One region of the Mesorhizobium sp. M0185 genome, then DNA from elsewhere that is predicted to be linked to it. Evidence: predicted binding sites of a transcription regulator. Region 1 holds the regulator's gene; the other holds the start of a gene.
The links. The regulator LexA, encoded in region 1, represses DNA repair genes until DNA is damaged. The targets are predictions, from matches to a motif close to TGTTCNNNNTGTGTTCNG.
Positions count from the first base shown of each region.

Region 2: a site for LexA is predicted at 3,627-3,644, ahead of NKJ20_RS12160 (DNA recombination protein RmuC). Genes of this name have one in related genera too.

Region 1 covers NZ_JAMYSY010000003.1:187,746-196,081, reverse strand. Annotated here, with positions in the region: partial or broken gene kynU (kynureninase) at 7-1,253, opposite strand; gene lexA (transcriptional repressor LexA) at 1,700-2,434, shown strand; gene NKJ20_RS04090 (ComEC/Rec2 family competence protein) at 2,428-4,893, opposite strand; gene gltX (glutamate--tRNA ligase) at 4,990-6,411, shown strand; gene gltA (citrate synthase) at 6,591-7,919, shown strand; gene lpxB (lipid-A-disaccharide synthase) at 8,047-8,336, opposite strand, start outside.
Region 2 covers NZ_JAMYSY010000012.1:23,196-31,531, reverse strand. Annotated here, with positions in the region: gene dapE (succinyl-diaminopimelate desuccinylase) at 1-224, shown strand, start outside; gene NKJ20_RS12185 (transporter) at 227-835, shown strand; gene truA (tRNA pseudouridine(38-40) synthase TruA) at 817-1,572, opposite strand; gene NKJ20_RS12175 (GNAT family N-acetyltransferase) at 1,591-2,100, opposite strand; gene fmt (methionyl-tRNA formyltransferase) at 2,097-3,026, opposite strand; gene def (peptide deformylase) at 3,043-3,573, opposite strand; gene NKJ20_RS12160 (DNA recombination protein RmuC) at 3,677-4,939, shown strand; gene NKJ20_RS12155 (GFA family protein) at 4,979-5,383, opposite strand; gene NKJ20_RS12150 (cation diffusion facilitator family transporter) at 5,464-6,426, opposite strand; gene NKJ20_RS12145 (transglutaminase-like domain-containing protein) at 6,549-7,358, opposite strand; gene NKJ20_RS12140 (hypothetical protein) at 7,574-7,699, shown strand; gene sugE (quaternary ammonium compound efflux SMR transporter SugE) at 7,854-8,168, shown strand; gene NKJ20_RS12130 (DUF6481 family protein) at 8,251-8,336, opposite strand, start outside.

The sequences.
Region 1 (8,336 bases):
TCAATCTCAAGTGACAGCTGCTTTGATGGCGAAGCGCGTATCCTTCCACGCACCGGTGCGCAGGATGTCCTCAAGCACTTTGACGGCCTGCCAGACATCGGCATAGCCGACATAGAGCGGGGTGAAGCCGAAGCGCATGGTCAATGGCGCGCGAAAATCGCCAATCACGCCACGTTCGATCAGCGCGCGCATGACCTGGTAGCCATACTCATGCATGAATGAAATCTGGCTGCCGCGTTTTCCCCATCGCGCGTGCTTTCGAGCGTGAGCCCGTAAGTGCCGCACTTTGCCTCGACAAGCTCGATGAACAGATCCGCCAGCGCGATGCTCTTCTTGCGCACCGCCGTCATGTCGACATCGTTCCAGATGTCGAGCGCGCCCTTCAGCGTGCGCATCGACAGGACCGGCTGCGTGCCGCACAGAAACCGGCGGATGCCGGTGCCGGCCGCATAGCCTGGCTCGAAGGCGAAGGGCCGTGCATGGCCCCACCAGCCGGTGAGCGGCTGCTGGATGTAGGAAAGATGCCGCTCAGCCGCATAGATGAAGGCAGGCGCGCCCGGGCCGCCATTCAGATATTTGTAGGTGCAGCCAACGGCAAAATCGGCGTTTGCCTTGTCGAGCTCGACTGGCATCGCGCCGGGGGTGTGGCAGAGATCCCAGACGATCATCGCCCCGGCTTCCTGAGCCCTGCGCGTCAGCGCCGGCATGTCGCGCAGTTCGCCCGACTTATAGTTGACGTGGTTGACCAGCACCACGGCGGTGCGTTCGTCGATCAGCTCTTCGATGGTCGGCGCGTCGACCCCCGAGAGGCGCAGCAGCGTATCTTTTCGCGTCGAAACCACACCCTCGGCCATGTAGAGGTCCGTCGGAAAACTATCGCCCTCGGCGACGATGACCTGCCGCTCCGGTCGCATGGCCATGGCGGCGTGCAGCAGCTTGTAGATGTTAGCCGATGTCGTGTCGCAGACCACCGTCTGGCCGGCCGCGGCACCGATCAGGCGCCCGAGCTGGTCGCCAAGTTCAAGCGGCATGTTGAACCAGCCGGCCGTGTTCCATGCGCGGATGAGATCATGTGACCATTCTTCGGTCGCGGCCTTGTGCAGTTCATCGAAAGCGGCACGTGAAGCAGCTCCTAGCGAATTGCCGTCGAGATAGATCACTCCTTGCGGCAACACAAAGCGGTCGCGCATCGCGCGCAGCGGATCCGCGGCATCCATCGCCTTTATGGCCACGAGATCGGGAATTCCTGTCATGATTTGTCTGCTCCCCAGGATCCAACGCAACGCCGGACACGCATCGACTGTTCTTCCATTACCTGGTTGCGCGCAGCAAGGCTCCACCGGCGAGAAGCAGCCTGACCAGGCGGTGGAAACCGGGACTTAACCCGAGGTTGGCGTTTTGAGTTCGTTTCGTTCACGGTGCATTGACCAAACCGTACAGTCGATACGGGTTCAATTCCGTGCCTTTTGCCGACCGACGGCCGATGCCAGTGCCGCCTTCTAGGATGCCAGAAGGGCGCAAACGAAAGCAGAATCAAGGCGATGAGGCTCGCGGCGGTGAAAATGCGATACGCCGGTAGGGGACGTCGTTTGTTTCCCGAGCCTTAACGCATTCATTAAACTTTAAACAGTTGCGGAACACAACTGGAACAGATAGTGTTTGTTCTGGGTTTGTTTTTCTGATTCTGTTGGGGGTCGCTATGCTGACACGCAAACAACACGAACTGCTTATGTTCATCCACGAAAGGTTGAAGGAAAGCGGTATCCCGCCTTCCTTCGACGAGATGAAGGAAGCGCTCGACCTGGCTTCCAAATCCGGAATCCACCGGCTGATTACGGCGCTGGAGGAGCGCGGCTTCATTCGCCGTTTGCCCAACCGGGCCCGTGCGCTGGAGGTGCTGCGCCTGCCTGACTCGATCGCCCCCGGCCTCAATGCGGCACGCAAGTTCTCGCCGAGTGTCATCCAGGGCAGTCTTGGGCAAGGCGGTCCTCGGCAAGGCAAGCCGACATCGTCGCGCGTGCCCGCAGCCGGAAATGACGACGATGTCGTCGCCGCCGTTTCGATCCCGGTGATGGGCCGCATCGCCGCCGGTGTGCCGATCGACGCCATCCAGCACCAGACGCATTCGATTTCGGTGCCGCCGGATATGATCATGGGCGGCGAGCATTATGCGCTCGAGGTCAAAGGCGATTCGATGATCGAGGCCGGCATTTTCGACGGCGACACGGTGATCATCCGCAATGCCGATACGGCGAGCCCCGGTGAGATCGTGGTGGCACTGGTCGACGAGGAGGAAGCGACGCTGAAGCGGTTCCGCCGCAAGGGCGCCTCGATCGCCCTGGAAGCCGCCAATCCGGCCTACGAGACGCGCATCTTCGGACCAGACAGGGTCAAGGTGCAGGGCAAGCTCGTCGGACTGATCCGCCGCTACTGAGCCCCGCCCTTGGCGCCGGCTTTGGGGTTGTCGGCCCTGCGGTATGGCGGCAGGCCCCGTGCCGCGCGTGAAAATTTCCGCTGCACGTGCCAGGGCCGGTATGATTTTTCGACCGCGAAACGGATTTCGGCGCGCGTTGCCGCTTGTGGATCGAAGTAGACGGCGGCACTTCCCGCGCGCGCCAGTTGCCGTTTGGTGACGACGAGGACCAGCCGGTCGTAGTAGCAGGGGTTATGGGCGGTGGCGTCGTCGATGACGATCAAGCTGGCAAAGGCGCAGGCTGGCCGCGCAGTATCGCGGTCCTTGGCTTGCGCGATGATCGCGCCGGATGGATGCCTGGCAAGGCAGAGGCCGTCCGTGCAAATGAACGGCATGCCCGGCGGTAGGTCGGCCGGATCGGCAATGTCGAATTGCGGGTCGTTCTGTCCAGGTGTTTCCGGCGCGACGATAGCCTCTGATGTGAGCGCGCGTTTCCAGTTGTCGATGGTGAACTCATTCGGGCGTGCCCGGTTGACCGCGAGTTCACCGCTGCCGATCGGCAGCGCGACCAGCCGTGCGTCCTCCGAGACCAATACGTCGGGTATGCGTGTCTGCGTTGTCGTCAGCAAGCCGGCGAGCGCAAAAGGAAGTGCCGCCAGCCGCAACCAGGTCGTCGCCATGCTGGCAATGACGAGGGCGATCGTCACCAGAAGGACGGATCTCAGCGAAATCAGCCCGACCGCATCGATCGGCGAGCGCTCCGAGATCCACCCGGACAGGGCGATCATCGCCGTCAGCCCCTTGCCCATGACATAGAGGAAAGGGCCATCCGCACCGAACGGCATCGCCAGCGCGCTGAGAACGGCGAAGGGCATGACGACCAGTGACACGATGGGCATGATGGCCAGATTGGCGAACAGGCTGAGCGGCGCCACGCGCTGGAAATGCCATATGGCGAAAAGCGCCGTGGCGCTCCCTGCAATGATCGAGGTCATCGCCAGACCGCACATGCCCAGCAGGACCTTTCGCGTGGCAAAGCGTAGCGGCGACAGCCGCGGCGGCGGCATGGTGGCCCTGCCGGCGCGGTAATCGGACCAGCCTGCATAGGCGCCGACAAGGGCCGCCGTCGCGGCGAAGGACATCTGGAAACTCGGACCGACCACCTCGTGCGGCGACACCAGGATGACCGCGATGGCCGAGATCGCCAGGTTGCGCATGGTGAGCGCGGCCCGGTCGAACAGCACGGCGATAAGCATCACCGCCAGCATGATGAAGCTGCGTTCGGCCGCCACGACAATGCCGGAAAAGACGAGGTAGGCCGCAATCGAAAAAAGCGCGGCGGCCGCGGCATATTTCTTGACCGGCCGTCGCGATGAGAAATCGGGAAACAGCGCGAAGGCACCCCGCAGCAGCGCCATGATGGTGCCGGCGACCAACGCCATATGCAGCCCCGAGATGGAGATGATGTGGTAGATGCCGGTGCGCCGCATCGCTTCGTTGATCTCCTCGGGAATGCCGGCGCGCACGCCGACGATCAGCGCAGCAGCAATCTCGCCCTCGGCACCGCCGATGCGGCTGCGGATATGGTCGGCGATGGATTCGCGCGCGTCTTCGATCGCGGAAGAAAGCTGCGCGGCAAGCGGCATGCTGCCCGACGACACGACTTTCGGATTGCCGAGAAAAAAGCCGCTGCCGCCGATACCGGCGAAATAGCTGTCGAAGGAGAAATCATAGCTGTCGGGCCGCACCGGGCCGGTCGGCGGCAGCAGCCGCACATAGCCCGTGATCTCGGAACCGGCGGTCAGCTCAGCCGGTATCTTCATCGCCGAAACGCGGACCCGTTCCGGCATGTAGCGCAGTGTCGGCCTGGCCGTTGAGATCACATCGATTGTCAGCCTGATGCGGCCGCTCGCCATGGGCTCGTACGATACGACGCGACCCGTCAGCCGCGTCGAGATTTCGGAGCCGAGCATATGCGTTCCGACACGCCATGTCTCGAACTTGGCGGCAAGTACGCCAAGCGCGCAGAGCAGCGCCACCATGAAGCACAGGCGCGTCCTGGGCCATGACCGCGAGACGACGGCACAAAGGGTCGCGAGGAGCGCGATTGCGATCGGCTGTGGAAAGGCCGGCTCCACCGACAGCCCGAAATAAACGACCACCCCGCATGCGAGGAACACCGGCACCAGCAGGAAGGCGATGCCGCGGTCGAGTTCCAGGCCGGCTGCCGTGGTTACGCTGTTGCGGATACGGGACGGTGACGGGAGGCGGAAACGCCTGGGCAGGCGTACGATGGGCTCGCCCGCGGGCACGAGAACCGCTGCTGGGTCGCTGGCCGGCAGCGACGGAGCATCGAAGCGCGGAGCAGGTAGCAATGCCGGTGCCGGCAGGACGGGCGGGGGAGCGGCAAACAGCAAGCGTTCGCTGACGCCGCTGCCAACGTCCTCGCCCTTGCCCGCACCACGGCCTCGCACAGCCATCGGGTCTGCCCCTTGCGCCCTCGACCTCCTATGCTACATGAACGCGCAACGCGCGAAAGTCCGCAAACCCACTTCCTTCGCCCGCCTGAGAGTTCCATGCCCGATAAGGTCGTCACCCGTTTTGCCCCCTCGCCCACCGGCTATCTGCACATTGGCGGCGCGCGCACGGCGCTGTTCAACTGGCTGTACGCCAAGCACACGGGCGGCACGATGCTGCTGCGCATCGAGGATACCGACCGTGAGCGGTCGACGGATGCGGCGACGGCAGCCATTCTCGACGGGCTTTCCTGGCTCGGACTCACCTGGGACGGCGCGCCTGTCTCGCAGTTCGAGCGTGCGCCGCGCCATCGCGAGGTGGCCGAGGAGCTCGTTCGTATGGGCAAGGCCTATTATTGTTATGCGACGCCTGCCGAACTAGAGGCAATGCGCGAGAGCGCACGCGCCAAGGGGCTGCCTCCCCGCTATGATGGACGCTGGCGCGACCGCGACCCGTCGGAGGCGCCGCCCGGCGCCAAGGGGGCGATCCGCATCAAGGCGCCGACAGACGGCGAGACGGTGGTGCATGACCGCGTCCAGGGCGACGTGCGCTTTCCCAACAAGGATCTCGACGATTTCATTATTCTGCGCTCGGACGGCAATCCCACCTACATGCATGCCGTCGTCGTCGACGATCACGACATGGGCATCACCCACATCATCCGCGGCGACGATCATTTGACCAACGCCGCACGCCAGACCGTAATCTATCAGGCCATGGGCTGGAAGGTGCCGTCGATGTCGCATATCCCGCTGATCCACGGTGCCGACGGCGCCAAGCTGTCGAAGCGGCACGGTGCGCTTGGCGTCGAAGCCTATCGCGCCATGGGCTACCTGCCGGAGGCGCTGCTCAACTATCTTGCGAGGCTTGGCTGGAGCCACGGCGACGATGAGATCATGTCGATCGCCGACATGATTGCATGGTTCGACATTGGCGACGTCAACAAGGGCGCCGCCCGTTTCGACTTCGCCAAGCTCGAGGCGCTTAACGGCGTGCATATGCGCCGGATGAACGACGCGGCGCTGCTCGACATCTTCATCGCCACTCTGCCCTATCTTGAAGGCGGCCCGGCAATCGCCGCGCGCCTCGACGACAGACGCAGGGCGCAACTGCTTGCCGCTTTGCCGGGCCTGAAGGAGCGCGCCAAGACGCTGGTCGAACTTGTTGAAGGGGCTGCATTCCTTTTCGTCGAGCGGCCGCTGCCGGTCGACGAGAAGGCGGCGGCGCTGCTCAGCGGTGAGGCGCGCGCGATCCTGCGGGGCGCTCATGCGGCACTAGCCACGGTTTCGGAGTGGTCTGCCGCCTCAGCCGAAGCCGCGATCCGCGACTATGCGCAGGCCGCCAGCCATAAACTCGGCGCCGTGGCCCAACCTTTGCGCGCCGCGCTCACCGGCAAAAGTACCTCGCCAGGTGTCTTTGATGTGCTTGCCGTGCTTGGCCGCGAGGAAAGCCTGGCGCGGATCGCTGATCAAATCGATTAGCAAACTGGCCCAAGAAGATTGGCATTGAAAGGTGTGTTTCGCAGTGCAACATTGGGTCTTGGCCTAATCTGCCGCGCAGATTCAATTGCGGGCGCAAATGTGCGTATTCCGATGCTTTTGACGTGTTGGGTTCAGATATTTTGCCTTTGCCGGCCTGAGGAAACAAAAAGGAGTTTGCTATGACCGAACCTGCGACAAAAATGGAATTTGGCGGCAAAACCCAGGCATCGACGGCCAAGCTGGAACTCGGCGGCAAAACCCATGAATTCAAGATACGAAGTGGTTCGGTAGGACCTGACGTCATCGACATCGGTTCGCTCTACAACACCGCCGGCGTCTTTACCTACGATCCCGGTTTTACGTCGACGGCGAGCTGCGAATCGGAAATCACCTTCATCGATGGCGATGCCGGCATTCTTTTGCACCGCGGCTACCCGATCGACCAATTGGCCGAGCACGGCGACTTCCTCGAAGTCTGCTATCTCTTGCTCTATGGTGAACTCCCGACCAAGGCGCAGAAGGACGATTTCGACTACCGGGTGACGCGCCACACCATGGTGCATGAGCAGATGTCGCGCTTTTTCACCGGCTTCCGCCGTGATGCGCATCCGATGGCGGTGATGTGCGGCGTGGTCGGCGCGCTGTCGGCCTTCTATCACGATTCCACCGATATCTCGGACCCCTATCAACGCATGGTCGCGTCAATGCGGCTGATCGCCAAGATGCCGACGATCGCGGCGATGGCTTATAAATACCACATCGGCCAGCCATTCATTTACCCGAAGAACGAGCTGAATTTCGCAGCCAATTTCCTGCATATGTGCTTCGCCGTGCCTTGCGAGGAATACAAGATCAATCCGGTGCTGGCCCGCGCGATGGAGCGCATCTTCATCCTGCACGCCGATCACGAACAGAACGCCTCGACTTCGACCGTCCGCCTGGCCGGCTCGTCGGGCGCCAATCCTTTTGCCTGTATCGCTGCCGGCATCGCCTGCCTGTGGGGTCCCGCACATGGCGGCGCCAACGAGGCAGCCCTGAACATGCTGGGCGAGATCGGTCATGTCGATCACATCCCGGAATTCATTGCGCGCGCCAAGGATAAGAACGATCCGTTCCGATTGATGGGATTTGGCCACCGCGTTTACAAGAATTACGATCCGCGCGCCAAGATCATGCAGAAGACCGCGCACGAGGTCCTGGGCGAGCTCGGCATCAAGGACGATCCACTGCTCGACATCGCCATGGAGCTGGAAAGGATCGCACTGACCGATTCCTATTTCATCGAGAAGAAGCTCTATCCGAACGTCGATTTCTATTCCGGCATCACGCTGAAGGCGCTGGGCTTTCCCACCACCATGTTCACCGTGCTGTTCGCGGTCGCCCGCACCGTCGGCTGGATCGCGCAGTGGAAGGAGATGATCGAGGATCCGCACCAGAAGATCGGTCGCCCGCGCCAGCTCTATACCGGCGCGCCGGAACGGGACTACGTGCCAATCGCGAAGCGGTGAAGGTGGTGAATGGTGAATGGTGAATGGTGAATGGTGAATGGTGAATGGTGAATGGGAGTAGCGAAGCGTCGCTCCCTGTCCATAGAAACCGCTATTCACAATTCACTATTCACAATTCATAATTCACTCACTTCCTCACCATCCCCATCACCACCCCCGCGGCAATCTCGCCTGACGGCTTGGCGGTTGCCATACGCCCGGCAATGTCGGCAAAACCATGCTTCTGCCAGGTGCGGTAGGCGGTATCGGAGCACAGCGCTTCCAACTGCCGCGCCAGATAATGCGGCCGCACATATTGATTGTAGTGTTCCGGCACAACCGGCCGGTCGGCAATGAGATTGGGCAAGGCTGCGCTCCATACTTTGATCAGCGGCTGCGCCATGCGCATGACCGGATCGAGCCGGTAGCAGGAGATCA
Region 2 (8,336 bases), on a different contig from region 1:
GCGGCTCGATCAAGGCGGTGACCGGCAGGAAGCCGGCGCTCTCCACCTCCGGCGGCACCTCCGATGCCCGCTTCATCAAGGATTATTGTCCGGTGGTCGAATTCGGACTGGTCGGCAAGACCATGCACATGGTCGACGAACGCGTGGCGATTGCCGACCTCGAGACGCTGACGCAGATTTATCTGCGCTTCGTTGAAGACTGGTTTGCGCAGGACATATCCTAGTGATGCTTTCAGCGGATGAAACCTACGCTTCGCTTGCCGGTGCCTGGCGGCTGATGCTCGGCAAGGCCGACGGATTTCGCCTGCTCGACCTTTCGGCGGACGGTTTCTGGAACTCCTTTTTTGCCATCGTCGTCGCGGCGCCGGCACTGATCGTCGGCTGGGTCGGTATTGCCAACGAGATCGGCGATCCCAACGCATTCGTCGGCCGTTTCAGCATGTTGATCCGCCTGGCCACCGTCGATATCGGCGCCTGGGTGCTGCCGCTCATAGGCCTCGCCCTGGTGGCGCCGCAGGTCGGCGTCGGCGGCCGTTTCGTCCATTATGTCGTGGCCAGCAATTGGGCCTCGGCGATCATCGCCTGGATGATGCTGCCATCGGCGTTGATCCGGCTTTTCCTGACGTCGGCCAACGAAGTCTCCGGACTCGTGTCGCTGCTGTTGTTCGCGCTGTCGATGGTATTGACCTGGCGGATGACCAACGTTGCGATCGGCAGGGGTGCGGCCACCGGCAGCGCCGTTTTTGCCGGCATGTTCGTGGCGTCGCTGATCGTCCTGTTCGGCCTGCAGGCGCTGCTCGGGATCAGCGTTCCGGATCAGCCAGGCGTCGGATAATCGACGCCGACGAGAAACAGCCCGTCGGGCGGCGCCACCTGACCGCAGGCCGCACGGTCGCGCGCCTCAAGCGCCGCCTTGAGGTCGGCAACAGTCCAGCCGCCTTCGCCGACACGTTTGAGCGAGCCGACCATCGAGCGCACCTGGTTGTGCAGGAATGACCGCGCCGAAGCGCGGACCTCAATGAAATCGCCCGCCCGGCTGACATCCAGCCGGTCGAGCGTGCGGACGGGGCTGGTGGCTTGGCACTGGGTCGAGCGGAAGGTGGTGAAATCATGCCGGCCAAGCAGCACCTTTGCCGCCTCGTGCATGGCACCGGCATCGAGCTGCTTCGGTACCCACCAGATCTTGCCCTTGTCGAGCGCCGCCGGCGCGCGGCGATTAACGATGCGGTAGAGGTAATGGCGGCCGATCGCCGAGAAACGCGCATCGAAGCCATCCGGCACAACGGCGGCCTTCAGGATGGCGATGCGCACCTTGGCCGCTTGCAGATGCGCGTTGACGGCGTCGCGCACCTTGTCGCCGGGCCATGCCTTGATCAGATCGACATGCGCCACCTGAGCGGTCGCATGGACGCCGGCATCGGTGCGGCCGGCGGCGCGCAGCGAAACCTGCTCACCACAGAACTTCTCGATCGCCTGCTCGATCGCCTGCTGCACCGATGGCTGGTTGGCCTGGCGCTGCCAGCCGGCGAAGAGACTGCCGTCATATTCGATGTCGAGGCGAAAACGCGGCATTCCCGGATCGAGGCGAAATCAGGCGGCGAGGGCTGAGCCGAAGGCCGAGGCGTAGACCAGCCTGCCGGTCTCCGGCGCCTCGCCCCAGGCAAGCGCCTGCAGGGCTTCGCTTTGGTAGTCGCTCTCGAATTTTGCTGCACGGGCGCGGCTGTAGCCGAAACGGCCATAGTAAGCCGGATCGCCGAGCACCACGGCGAGCGTCTCGCCAGCAGCCTTCAGGCGGATATGCGCCTCGCGGACCAGCGCACCGCCGATGCCGGTGCCGTGGAACGACGGCTCGACCGCCAAAGGAGCCAAAGCCACCGCCGGGAAGCTCTTGCCGCCATTCTGCACGAAAAGCCGTGAAAACAGGATATGGCCGACCACTTGCCCGTCTTCGTCCGCCACCAGTTCGACGACGGCATCACCGCCGGTGACCAGCGCGTCGACCAGTCCGGCCTCCGTCTGCTGGCCGAATGCGTGTTCTTCGACAAGGCGGATCGCCTCGCGGTCCCGCGGCGTCGCCGCGCGTATGGACATCATGCTCATGACAATTTCATTCCTTTTTCGAGCTTGGCCCCGCGCAGAAACTCCTGCGCGGCAATGGGCCTTGCGCCCGCACGTTGAACTTCGACCAGCCTGATCGCGCCTGACCCGCAGGCGACCGTCAGCCGGTCATCGAGAATTCCTCCCGGTTCGCCGGCGCCTTGCGAGAGCGTCGAGCGAAGCAGTTTCAGCCGTTCCACGCGGCCGCCGATTTCGGCCTCGCACCATGCACCGGGAAAGGGCGACAGGCCGCGAATCTGGTTGTGCACGTCGCCGGCAGGTCGCAGCCAGTCTATGCGAGTCTCCGATTTATCGATTTTCTTGGCGTAGGTCACCCCCACCTCCGCCTGTGTGGTAAATGTCAGCGTATTCCGCTCCAGCCGTTCGAGCGCTTGCACGATCAGCGCAGCACCCAAGACCATCAGCCGATCGTGCAGATCGCCGGCCGTCATGTCGGGTCCAATGGGACATTTTTCAACCATTGCCACCGGCCCGGTGTCGAGGCCTTCCTCCATCCGCATCACCATAATGCCCGTTTCGGTATCACCGGCCATGATGGCGCGCTGGACAGGGGCAGCGCCGCGCCAGCGCGGCAATAGCGATGCGTGACCGTTGAGGCAACCGAGCCGCGGCGCCTCGAGAATGGGTTTAGGCAGAAGCAGCCCGTAGGCGACGACCACGGCGACGTCGGCACCCAAGGCGCGGAACGCCTCCTGCTCCGCCTCGCCCTTCAGCGACACCGGCGACCGCACCTCGATGCCAAGCCGCTCCGCCTCGCGCTGCACCGGCGACGGCGTCAGTTCGAGCCCGCGCCGGCCGCCGGCGCGCGGCGGCTGCGTGTAGACGGCTGCCAACTCGTGCCCGGCCCCGGCAATCGCCCGCAGCGTCGGCACGGAGAATTCGGGCGTACCCATGAAGATGACACGCAGGGGCATTCGTCGACGCCTACCCCACCATCTTGCCCGGCGCCTTGTCCCTGGCGAGCTTCTTGAATTTCTTGACCACCATGTCGCGCTTCAGCTTGGAGATGTAATCGATGAACAGCACGCCGTTGAGGTGGTCGATTTCATGCTGCAGGCAGGTCGCCATCAGCCCCTCGGCCTCGATCTCCTGCAGCTTGCCGTCGCGATCGAGATATTTCACCCGCACCGCGGCGGGGCGCTCGACTTCGGCATAGTAATCGGGGATCGACAGGCAGCCTTCCTCATAGACCGAACGCTGGTCGGAGCTTTCAAGGATTTCGGGATTGATGAAGACGTGCGGCGCCGGCGTCTCGTCCTCCTTGGCGAGGTCGATCACCAGCATGCGCAAGGGTTCGCCAACCTGGATCGCCGCGAGGCCGATACCGGGCGCGTCATACATGGTGTCCAGCATGTCGCCGGCCAGTTTGCGCAAATCCCCGTCGACACGCTCGATCGGTTTTGAAACCTGGCGCAGGACGGGATCGGGAAGGATGATAAGCGGCTTGATCGACATGGCGTCTCACCTAAGACCTCGCAGGAAAAGCGTCAACCGGGGCGCCTTCGGGTCGTTCACGTTTTGATCTGTGCCGGCAGACCGAATCATCTATGCTGTCGACATGAACGATCTGGCCACCATCCTGTCCGAACCTGTCGCCCGCCTCGGCGCCACCACGATCACGCTCGGCCAAGCCCTGGGTTTCGGCGCAATGCTGTTCCTCGGCCTGTTCGTGGCGCTCGTCGTTGCGCTCTGGCGATCGGCCAAGGCGCGTGCAGTGGCGGCCGCCGAAGCCGCCGACCACGCCCGCGACGCCGAGGTGCGGATGGCTGGTATCTTGGCAAGCCAGGCGGAAATGCAGGGCCGCATGGGCGCCATCGCCGAAGTGTTCGGGGCGCGCCAGGCCGAACTGACACAGTCGATCGGCCAGCGTCTCGATGCCATGACAGGCCGCCTGGGCCAGACCATGACCGAGCAGACGAGATCGACGCATGAGAGCCTCGCCAAGCTGCAGGAACGGCTGGCGGTCATCGATATCGCGCAAGGCAACATCCAGTCGCTGGCCGGCCAGGTCGTGCAATTGCAGGCGATCCTTTCCAACAAGCAGACGCGCGGCGCCTTCGGCCAGTCGCGTATGGAAGCCATCGTCGCCGACGGATTGCCGCACGGCGCCTATGAATTCCAGGCGACCTTGTCGAATGGCAGCCGGCCCGACTGCCTGGTGAAGATGCCGAACGGCGCACCGTCGCTTGCCGTCGATGCAAAGTTTCCGCTCGAGGCCTGGAATGCCATCCGGGCCGCCGAAGGCGCCGAACTGCAGAAGTCCGCCGCACAGGCTTTCCGCCGCGACATCGAGGTGCATGTCCGCGATATTTCCGAAAAATACCTGATCCAGGGCGAGACGCAGGACACCGCCTTCATGTTCGTGCCTTCGGAATCGGTGTTCGCCGAAATCCACGAGAATTTCGAGGCCGTTGTCCAGAAGGCGCATCGCTCGCGGATCGTCATCGTCTCGCCATCGCTTTTGATGTTGTCGATCCAGGTCATCCAGGCGATCCTCAAGGATGCCCGCATGCGCGAGCAGGCACACCTGATTCAGGGCGAGGTTATCCGGCTGATGGAAGACGTCTCCCGGCTAGACGAGCGGGTGCGCAAATTGCAGACGCATTTTGGCCAATCGGCCAAGGATATCGACGACATTCTGGTCTCGACATCGAAGGTGACCAGGCGCGGACAAAAGATCGAGGCGCTGGAGTTTGGCGTGCAGCCGGCGGAGGACACCGCTGGTTCGAATGGCAGCGGAGCAAAAGCGGAAAGCAGCCCGCGCGTCGCCGATTCGAAAACCGGGCAGTTGAGGCTAAGGGTCGTCGAAGGCGACGATTGAGAGCTGCGCCGGAACCGGAGGCTTCGTCCGGGTCTGGCGCTACTGCTCCTCGATGATGGTTGTGCCTTCGAATTCCGGCAGCCAATGCAGCGCCGAGCGGTGCCAGATCTGCTTTCTCGGCACCAGTTGCTCGCGCTGCCGTGCCGTGCCGACCCTGATACCGTAAACCTTCGGTCCCTCGCCCGCCGACGTGGCGTAGAGATGCGAGCCGCACTCACCGCAAAATGCCTGGGCGCGCTTGGCGCCGCTCGAACCGGTCTTGATATAGATCTTCGGCGTGCCCTTGGTGATCCTGTAATTGTCCTCGGACGCCGGCACGGTGACGCGAAAGGCCGTTCCGGTTAGCTTCTGACAATCGATGCAGTGACAAATGGTGGTCTTTTCCGGATCGACTTCGGCCTCGTAAGTGATAGTGCCACAATGACACGCGCCGTCGATTTTCATCTTCGTTCCTCCTGGAGCTTTTGCCTGCGATCATAGCCGGGACTGCCCGATGGCGCATCGATTTCCTCAAGCCATTTTCCTTAGGCCGGTTCCCCTCCGGACGCCGCCAAGGCCTTGCTCCGGCGTTCCCAGGTACCGGTGGTCTGAGGCTTGACGAACAGCCGCGTCACCTCCGGCATCTCCGCTTTCAGCCGCGTCTCGAGGCGTTCGACGCAGGTCTCTATCTCGGGCGCCGACAAGTGGTCCTCGAACTCGATGCTCAGAGCGGCGACGATCTCCTGCGGACCCATATGCAGCGTCAGCGCGCCATTCGCCCGCTGCACCGCCGGGTCCTGCTGGACGATGTCCAATACTTTCATTTGCACCTCGGGCGAAGCCGGCTCGCCGAGCAGCAGGCTTTTGCTTTCGCGCGCCAGGAAGATCGCGGTCCCGCCCAGGATCAGCGCGATGCCAATCGACGCGGCGCCGTCGAGCTTCGGCATGTCCAGCAGTTCCGCCGCCGATATCCCGGCGAAGGCGACAACGAGGCCGAGAAGTGCCGCGCTGTCCTCGAAGAGTACGGTGTAGACACTCGGATCCTTGCTGAGCTGCACCGCCTCAAGCCAGCCGTGGCTGCCTTTTTGGTGGCGGAATTCCTTCAGCGCCACCAGCCAAGAGGTGCCTTCGAAGAGGAAGGAAAGGCCAAGGACAGCGTAGTTCACCTTGGCGTTGGCGATCGGCTCCGGCGCCATGATGTGCATCACGCCTTCGTAGAACGATATGCCGGCGCCCAGTGCAAAGACGAGGAGCGCAACGATGAAGCTCCAGAAGTACAGCTCGCGGCCATGGCCGAGCGGATGCGTGCGGTCGGCCGGCCGGGCGGCACGGTGCATGCCGTAAAGCAGCAGGCTGCCATTGCCGGTATCGACGAGCGAGTGGACGCCTTCCGAGAGCATTGCCGAGCTGCCCGTGAACAAGGCAGCGGCAAATTTGGTCAGTGCGATCGCAAGATTTCCGGCGAGCGCCGCATAGATCACTTTTTTCGACCCGCCATGCGCCGCCATGGTGTGCTGCCTTGGTTGATGCACCGAGATTGGCGGAGCGCCCGCCCACGCTCCACAGCTCTCACAACGCCCGAAGTGCCCAGTTGTTCACAAGGTCAGTTGTTCAAAAGGGCGGCGCGGGGCTATTCGACGACCTCGTCCGTCCAGACCTTGAAGCCAGCCAGCGCGCCCGGCCCAAAAATGTGGGTCAGCGGCACATCGGCGGCATCGCGTCCGGAGGCAATCAGGATGCGGCCGATGCGCGGCGCGTTGTTGCGCGGGTCGAACGCGTGCCAGCGGCCGCCGAGATAGACCTCCATCCAAGCGGCGAAATCCATGTCCGACCACGGCTTTGGCAGGCCGATATCACTGATATAGCCGGTGCAGTAGCGGGTTGGAATGTTCAGGGCGCGGCAGAAGGCAACAGCGAGGTGAGCAAAGTCGCGGCATACACCACTCTGCTCGCGATAGGCCTCGGCGGCGGTGCGCGTCGGCCGTGCATTGAAATAGTTGAAGACGATGTGGTTATGGACGAAGTCGCAGACCGCCTGGACGCGCGGAATGCCGAGCGGGGTGCTGCCGAACAGCCGCCACGCTTCGTTCGACAGCACGTCGCTCTCGCAATAACGGCTGGGCAGCAGGAACAGCAGCGTCTCCGACGGCAGATCGCGCACCTCGTGCTGCCACGCCGTCAGCTCGCGCGTCTCGAAGGAGCCGGGGTCGCGGATCACCGCGTCCGTGCCGAACGCAAAGCGCCCGGCCGGCGCAACGAAACGGCTGCACCAATTGCCGAAACTGTCGCGGTAGCTTTCGATCGGCACCGGCGGGTTCGACGTCAGGAAGTCCGGCCGCTCAAGATCGGATGCGCGCGAATAATGGACGTTTAGCATCGCGATCAGCGGTGTTTCCTGCGGGAAGTCGAAGCTCATCTGGCAACCGATGTGGATCCGCATTGTCGTCCTGACCGGCCTGCCCGATCATCAGCCGGCGAAACGCAAGGGCTGATGCTGCAGTGCGAAGAAGACCATGGCACGGACCGCTGCGGTTTACGAGGGAATTAGAAACCGGTTGACAGCCATCGGCCAAGGCGACTGCACGGCAGCGGCCTCTTGCAGTCGAGCGTTTTCTCTTGTTTCACTTCGCCAGACATCAACTGGAGGAACGAATCATGGCTAAGGGTGCGATGAAGGCAGGCAAGGAAGCCCGCAAGCCGAAGAAGGACGCGAAGAAACCCGCTCCGGCGCCGGCCCTGAAGGCACCGCCGGTGAAGGCGATGAAGCTGAAGGACAAGTAGGGCCGCAGCTACCGTTTCGGCTTATTTCGACCGGCCGCAAACGCGGCCGGTATGATTGTTCATTAAGCTCACGCGCATCCCCTATGGATGCGCCGAAGGCAATTTTTGCGCTTTTCAAGAAATCGGCCGGATGCCATCGAAACGGAGCGTTCCGATGTCGTGGATTTTCCTGTTGTTCGCCGGACTGTTCGAGATCGGCTGGGCGATCGGCCTTAAATACACCGACGGATTCTCGAAGCCGCTGCCGACCGTCCTGACGGTAGCCTCGATGATCGTCAGCCTGATCTTGCCCGGCCTGGCGCTGAAGGCATTGCCGGTCGGCACCGCCTATGCGGTGTGGACCGGCATCGGCACCGTCGGCACGGCGCTGTTGGGGATATGGCTGCTCGGCGAGCCAGCGCCGGCGATCAGGCTGGCCTGCATCGCGCTCATCGTCTGCGGCATCATGGGACTGAAGCTCGCGGCTTAGCCGATTCTGACAGACGAACGCGTTCGGGGCCGCTGCAAGGCGGCCCTGATTCTTGAATTCGGCTGATCAGTGCCGGAAGCCGCTATCGCGCGGAGAAGCCGGGCGGCGTCCTGCCGGTGCGCTGCTTGCGCGCCGCATAGCGCGCATCACGCTTGGCCTTGCGTTCGG